Regions from separate parts of the Allobosea sp. Tri-49 genome, predicted to be linked through region 2. Evidence: riboswitches for the same ligand, from Rfam matches in the RefSeq annotation. Region 2 holds a riboswitch; each other region holds the start of a gene.
What was found. Region 2 has a riboswitch for cobalamin ahead of BLM15_RS18905 (CbtB domain-containing protein). Riboswitches for the same ligand answer to the same signal wherever they lie in the genome.

Region 1 (2,257 bases), 930 kb from region 2:
GACGGGGTCGGTCTTGAGGAAGTCGAGCTTCTTCTCGATGTCGTCGGCCGGGAAGCGGCGGCGATCCATCTTCACCGTGACGATCACCGCGGGGTTGGCGGCAGCGATGCTCTCCCAGCCGACCAGTGGCCATTCCTCATTAGTGGTGATGATGTTGCGGGCGCCAAGCTTCGACAGGATATAGGCGGGCACGCCGTTCTTGCCGGCCATGAAGCCGTCGCCCTTGATGTCCTTGCTGGAGAACCAGACCACGACCGGCACGTCCTTGGCCTTGACGTTCGCCACAGCCTGGACCGCCTTGTTCTCGCGCGCCTTCAGCTCGGCAATGAGCGCATCGGCCCGATCGGCGACGTCGAAGATCTGGCCGAACTCGCGGATATTGCGATAGACCAGCTCCATCGTGAACATTTGCGTGCGCACGCCATCGCCGGCGCCGGAATTGTCCTTGCCGACACAGTCGGTCGGCGAAACGTAAGTCGGCACCTTGACCTTGGCGAACTGGTCGCGCTTGCCGACGATGCCGTTGGGCCCGACATGCCATTCGAACATCGCGGTGACGAGATCCGGTTCCTGGGCGAGCACCGCTTCGAAGCTCGGATCGTTGTCGGCGAGACGCTTCACCTTGGCGTTGACCGCCTGATAGGGCTTGGCGACCGGCGAGAACCAGACCGCGGTGCCGACGACGCGGTCGGCGAGACCGAGCGCGTAGAGGATTTCGGTCTGCGTCTGGCCGATCGCGACGACGCGCTTGGGCGGACCGGCGAAGGTCACGCTCTCGCGGCAGTTCTCCAGTGTCAGCGGATACTGTGTTGGCGCAGCAGAAGCTGCACCCGCAAGCAAAGTGCCGAGAAGCACCGCAGCGGGCCATTGCAGCAGGCGGACAAATCGACGCGCAGTCGGCACAGGACGAGCCTCAAATGTAACAATGTTGCATTTCTGATAGAGGGGACGGCACGCAGCCGTCAAGCTCTGCGCCGTCGCGCGCATGGTGGTCGTTATGGACATGGACTTCATCGCTCCCCGAGATGACGGATGGGAGCTGGCAGGGGATGTGGACAGATGGCGGGCTCGGACGACCGCCACCGATGCACACCTCCGGGACACCCCGCCCGAAAGACGTCTTCGACGATCGGGGCAGGTCTCCTGGCTCGCGGGTCGACGCCGGTTCCGCCCGGCCTTCCCGGCGCAAGGAGCACCAGTGGACGATGGACGGAGAGCTCGCCGCTTACAGTTGCGGGGGCAGCCTCGGCTTTGGAGCAAGCGCGCCTCACCGAATTCCCTCTTAGCTCCGGAAGCAACCCGGAGAACCTCGATCGCGCCCACCCTATAAGGCGGCGCTACATCGTCAAGCGCCGTTCAGAGGCTGGGCGTGCTGTAGAGCCGCTTGCCCTGGACGGAAATCTCGACGTCCTGGAGGTAGCTTTTCAGCGCGGTGGTCGCGACCTCGATGCCGAGGCCGGGCGCATCCGGCGCTGCGACCTGCCCCCGCGCATCGCGCTCCAGATGATTGGCGGAGATCGCCGTGGCGAGCGGCTTCGGCATCGCCGGATATTCGCAGATTTCGTGATCGGCGAGCCCGGCATAGGGCTGCAGCGAGGCCGACAGCGCCAGATGCGAGGTGAACGTGTGGTTGACGAAGGTCACGCCCTTCGCCACCGCGTAATCCGCCACCGCCTTCGAGGGACCGATTCCGCCGATCCGGCCGCAATCGATCTGGACATAGCCGATGCCGCCATAGTCGATCAGCTGCTTGGCCATGGTTTCATTGTGGGCGCCTTCGCCACCGGCGAGGCGCACCTTTGGGCTAAGCTTGGCGAGTGCGCCATAGGCTTCAAGCGCGCTGGCGTGGAAGGGCTCCTCGAACCAGCGGACATCCGCCTTCTCCATCGCCGGCAAGCGGGCGGCCGCGCGCTCGACGTCTTCGATGAAGATCTGGCCGGTATCGACGAGCAGTATCCCGTCGGTTCCCAGCCCTTCCCGAGCCGCAACGAAATGCTCGGCATCGGCCTCGACGCTGCCGCGGCCGATCGGTCCCCAGCCGAACTTGGCGGCACGGAAATTCCGCTTCCTGGCATCCCGCGCACGCTCAAGCGTCTCCTGCGCCGTGCCGCCGAATAGCACCGAGGCATAGGGCGTCTTGGGATGGCTCTGGCGATAGCCGAGCAAGCGCCAGACCGGCTTGGAGCGCAGCTTGCCGAGGATGTCCCACAACGCCATCTCGACGCCGGAGAAGGTATGCGGCGCCTGCAGCAGGTCC
Region 2 (2,257 bases):
TCGCCGAAGGCCTCCAGCGCCTTGCGCTCGCCGGTCGACCAAGCGCCCTTGATGAACTGCACGACGCCGATGCGCCAACCATGGCCGAGCGCGCGCAGGATCAGGCCGAAGGCGGCGGTCGACTTGCCCTTGCCCGGGCCGGTGTTGACGATCAGCAGGCCCTTCTCGACCGTCTTGCCGGCGACCTCGGCGTCCTGCACTGCCTTGCGCTTTGCCATCTTCGCCTTGTGGCGGGCGGCATCCTCGGCTTGGTCCGTCATCGTCGCTTCGCTCTTCATTTCACCTGCATCGGCAATCCGGCGACCATGAAGACCACGCGCCCGGCCTGCGCCGCAAGCCGCTGGTGCAGGCGGCCGGCCTCGTCGCGGAAGCGCCGGGCGAGCGCATTGTCGGGCACGATGCCGAGGCCGACCTCGTTGGAGACCAGCACAACCGGTCCCTCCGCCTCGCGGCAGGCCGCAATGAGCTCGCCGGTCGCGATCGCGATGTCGCGTTCGGCAAGCAGGAGATTGGTCAGCCAGAGCGTCAGGCAATCGACGAGGATGGGCTGCCCGGACCGGGCGTTGCGGATCGCCTCGGGCAGCGCGACCGGAGCATCGACCGTTTGCCAATCGCGGGAGCGGCGGGCGCGATGCTCGGCGATCCGGGCCCGCATCTCGTCATCATAGGCCTGGGCGGTGGCGATATAGGTCCAGGCGGGCGGCAGCGCCTCGATCAGCGCTTCCGCATGGCGGCTCTTGCCGGAGCGGGCGCCGCCGAGGATGAGGGTGAGCGGGGGGAGGGTCATGCTGCAGTCTCCGCGTCATGCTTCGGCTTGCGCCGCGCTCCGCCGGGAATGACGGCATTGCATTGCACAGCACCGCGCCTGTGGCTAATGATCATCGGTGACGGTGCCTCGACGACGAGGTGAAAAGGGAACGCGGTGAAGGACCGCGGCTGCCCCCGCAACTGTAAGCGGCGCGTCCTGCGCCATCGGCCACTGGGTTTCCCGGGAAGGCGGAGCAGGACACCAAGCCGTGAGCCAGGAGACCTGCCGTCTTCCGATGTCGTCCAGCAGGCTGCCGGTGGGGTGGCCAGGAGTGAGCCAATGAACACCGCAACCGTCACCAGCCAGGCCAGCGTCTCGGAACGGGCGAAAGCCGTCGCCGCCGCGCTGATCCTCGGCTTCGTGCTGATCTACACCGTCGGCTTCGCCGCCTCGTCCACTGTCCACAACGCGGCGCACGACACCCGTCACGGCCTCGCCTTCCCCTGTCATTGAGGGGAAGCACATGGTCACGCGTATTCTCACGGTCAGCATCCTGGCCGGGCTTCTGGCTGGACTGCTGATCTCGGCGCTCCAGCACGTCACCACCACCCCGCTGATCCTCAAGGCCGAGACCTATGAGGCGGCGCTGCGTACGCAGGGCGCACCGATGCAGGCCGCCTTCACCGATGGCGCCCGCATCCAGCTCGCCCATAACGATCCGAAAGCCGGGGCGGAGCACACCGGCGAGCATGAATGGAAGCCGCAGGACGGCTTGCAGCGCACCGCCTTCACCAGTCTGGTGACGATCGGCACCGCGATCGGCTTCGCAGCCCTGCTGCTCGCCGGGATGATCGCGGCAAACGAACAGATCGACCAGTGCCGGGCGCTGGCATGGGCTGTCTGCGGTTTCCTCGCCTTCGGACTCGCCCCGGCGATGGGGCTGGCGCCTGAATTGCCGGGTTCAGCCGCGGCCGAACTGCAACAGCGCCAGCTCTGGTGGCTGCTGACGGCGGTGGTCACCGCCGGCGCGCTCTTCGTGTTCCTGCGGGTCGAGGCCTCCTGGGCGCGGGCGCTTGCCGTGCTGGCGCTGCTCGTGCCGCATCTGATCGGCGCGCCGCATCCGGCTGCGCCGGAGAGCAAGGTGCCGGCCGAGATCGCCGCGCATTTCGCCGCGCTCTCGCTCGCCATCCAGGCCGCCCTCTGGCTCGCCACCGGCTTTGCCGTCGGCGTGCTCTGGCCCTGGCTTGCTCGTCGCAGCGCCGCAGCCGCGGCGGCCTGACGCCTCGCGCGGCCGATTGCGGCCGCGCCAGCCCAAGGAGGCGTTTCGATGCTCGAAGGCGATCTCGCCCTCGCGACGGAAACCCGGCTGGAGCCGGGCTGCACCATCCATGTCTGCACCGTCTGCCGGCGCCAGCGCGAGGACCTGCCGGAGGGCTATGACCAACCCGGCATCGGCCTCGCAGCGGCACTCTCAGAGCGCATGGCCGGCAGCGGCATCGCCGTCGTCCC
Region 3 (2,257 bases), 1.2 Mb from region 2:
CCATCGCGGTGGCCAACAAGACCGAGGAAGAGCAGGCGGCCCGCGCCAAGGCCGACGCGGCCAAGGCTGCGGCGACGACGGCCGAGGAGCAGGTGACCACCGCTCGCGACGTCGAGATCGCCGAACGCGCCAAGCGCATCGCCGTGATCGATGCCCGCAAGGACGCCGAGCAGCAGGCGACCGCGGTCACCGTCAAGGCCGAGGCCGAGCGCCACGCGGCCGAGGACCTTGCCGCCGCGGTCAAGATCCAGGCCGAGGCCGAAGCCGAAGCGGCCAAGATCCGCGCCACCGGCGTGATCGAGCTCGGCGAGGCGCAGGCCAGGGCCGAGCGCGCCAAGAACGAGGCGCGCAATGCGCTCTCCGCGGGCATCATCGAGTTCGAGCTGGCCAAGGCCCGGATCGAGATCGTGCCGCTCGCTCTGGAGCAGGCGATGAAGCCGATCGAGAAGATCTCGGACATCCGGATCTTCAGCGCGGGCGGGTTCGCGAGCGCCCTTGCCGGGGCGCAGGGAGAGCACGCCGGCAACCCGATCGGCGACCTCTCCAGCCAGCTCCTGAGCTTCACCGCCCAGAAGCCTATCCTCGACGAGATACTGGCCCAGGCCGGCTTCAAGGGGTCCGATCCGACTCAGGCCCTGCTCGCCGCCTCGCTCGGCAACTCGATGCAGGCGTCGGCAACACCCAAGGCGGCTGCGCCCAAAACGCCGCTCGCCGGCAAGGAGCCGTCCCCTCCGGCCAAGCCGGACTGATCCTCGCAGATAATGGCGCCTCACGCGAGGGAACGCGGCGGCGGAGTCCGAATTGACCCCGCCGCATTTCCGCCCTACTCGTGAATGCGACGGTTCCCTCACGGGATCAAAAGGGAACGCAGTGCGGGTGGCCTGGCCATCTCATGCTGCGGCTGCCCCCGCAACTGTAAGCGGCGAGCCTTTCGCCACACGCCACTGGGGCCTCGGACCTGGGAAGGCGGTGAAAGGCGGTGACCCGCGAGCCAGGAGACCTGCCGTCAGCCGTGGTCACACGCGAACACATCGGCCGGGGGTCCGCTGATGGGTGATAAGCCTTTGCGCGCCCGTTTGCGGGAGCGGAGCGGATTATCTCGTTCGCGGTGACGTGCCACTGACGTTACCGCCGAGGTTTTACCGTGATCCGTTTGCCCAGCCCCGCCAAGAGCGGGCGTTTGCCTGTTGCCTTGTCCCTGCTCGCCGCCTCGACCCTACTGACGCCACTCGCAGCGCGAGCGCAATCGAGCGAGAAGCCGATCGCGCTCGACGAGATCGTCGTCAGCCCAACCGGCGTGCCGACGCCGGCCAGGGAGATCGCCAGCTCCGTCACCGTCGTCACGGCACAGGAGATCGAACGCCAGCAGCGCCGCACCCTGCCGCAGGCGCTCGCCGCCGTGCCCGGCCTCAACATCGTCCAGACCGGCGGCCCTGGCGGGCTGACCTCGGTCTTCATGCGCGGCACCAATTCGAACCACGTCAAGGTGCTGATCGACGGCATCGAGGTGAACGACCCCTCAACACCGAACCGCTCCTTCGATTTCGGCCAGATGCTGACCACCGACATCGAGCGGATCGAGGTGCTGCGCGGCCCGCAGAGCGGCCTCTACGGCGCCAATGCGCTCGGCGGCGTCATCTCGATCACCACCAAGCGTGGCGAAGGCCCGCCGAAGCTGACGGGCTCGATCGAAGCCGGCTCGCACGGCACCTTCAACCAGAGCGTCGGCCTCAGCGGCGGCAATGACCGCTTCGACTATGCCTTCAGCGTCAGCCATTTTCGAGCGGAGGCGACACCAATAACGCCGCCGGAACTCGTTCCGCCTGGCCGGCGCCGCAATCCCAACTCCTATGACAACTGGAGCTATTCCGCCCGCCTCGGCGCCCGCCTCACCGACACGCTGAGCGTCAACTGGGTCGGCCGCTATATCGACGGGCAGTTGCTGTTCACTAACGATTCCGGCTTCCCGAGCCGGCCGGATGCCTTCCGCTCCAGTCAGAACTACCGCCAGGCCTTCACCCGCGGCGAGATCGTCTGGGATCCGCTGGACGGCCGTTTCGTCAACCGCTTCGGCGTCTCCTACAGCAACCAGGATCGCTCCAACCGCCGGCCGAACGCCGCGGGCATTCTCGAGCTACCGACCGAGAATCTCGGCGAGCGCACCAAATACGATTGGCGCGGCGACCTGAAGATCACGCAGGGCCAGACATTGGTCGCAGGCCTGCAATATGAGACCGAGCGCTTCGACACCCCCAAC

Region 1: it holds a riboswitch for cobalamin, as region 2 does, so the genes downstream of both, BLM15_RS31965 (ABC transporter substrate-binding protein) here and BLM15_RS18905 (CbtB domain-containing protein) in region 2, are expected to answer to the same signal.
Region 3: it holds a riboswitch for cobalamin, as region 2 does, so the genes downstream of both, BLM15_RS24710 (TonB-dependent receptor plug domain-containing protein) here and BLM15_RS18905 (CbtB domain-containing protein) in region 2, are expected to answer to the same signal.

What each region holds. Positions count from the first base shown of each region.
Region 1 covers NZ_CP017946.1:4,859,036-4,861,292, reverse strand. The annotation lists gene BLM15_RS31965 (ABC transporter substrate-binding protein) at 1-876, opposite strand, end outside; cobalamin riboswitch at 1,117-1,327, opposite strand; gene BLM15_RS23460 (mandelate racemase/muconate lactonizing enzyme family protein) at 1,357-2,257, opposite strand, start outside.
Region 2 covers NZ_CP017946.1:3,924,408-3,926,664, forward strand. The annotation lists gene cobO (cob(I)yrinic acid a,c-diamide adenosyltransferase) at 1-260, opposite strand, end outside; gene cobU (bifunctional adenosylcobinamide kinase/adenosylcobinamide-phosphate guanylyltransferase) at 275-787, opposite strand; cobalamin riboswitch at 873-1,052, shown strand; gene BLM15_RS18905 (CbtB domain-containing protein) at 1,088-1,261, shown strand; gene BLM15_RS18910 (CbtA family protein) at 1,272-2,027, shown strand; gene BLM15_RS18915 (DUF1636 family protein) at 2,076-2,257, shown strand, end outside.
Region 3 covers NZ_CP017946.1:5,125,131-5,127,387, reverse strand. The annotation lists gene BLM15_RS24715 (flotillin family protein) at 1-749, shown strand, start outside; cobalamin riboswitch at 823-1,022, shown strand; gene BLM15_RS24710 (TonB-dependent receptor plug domain-containing protein) at 1,145-2,257, shown strand, end outside.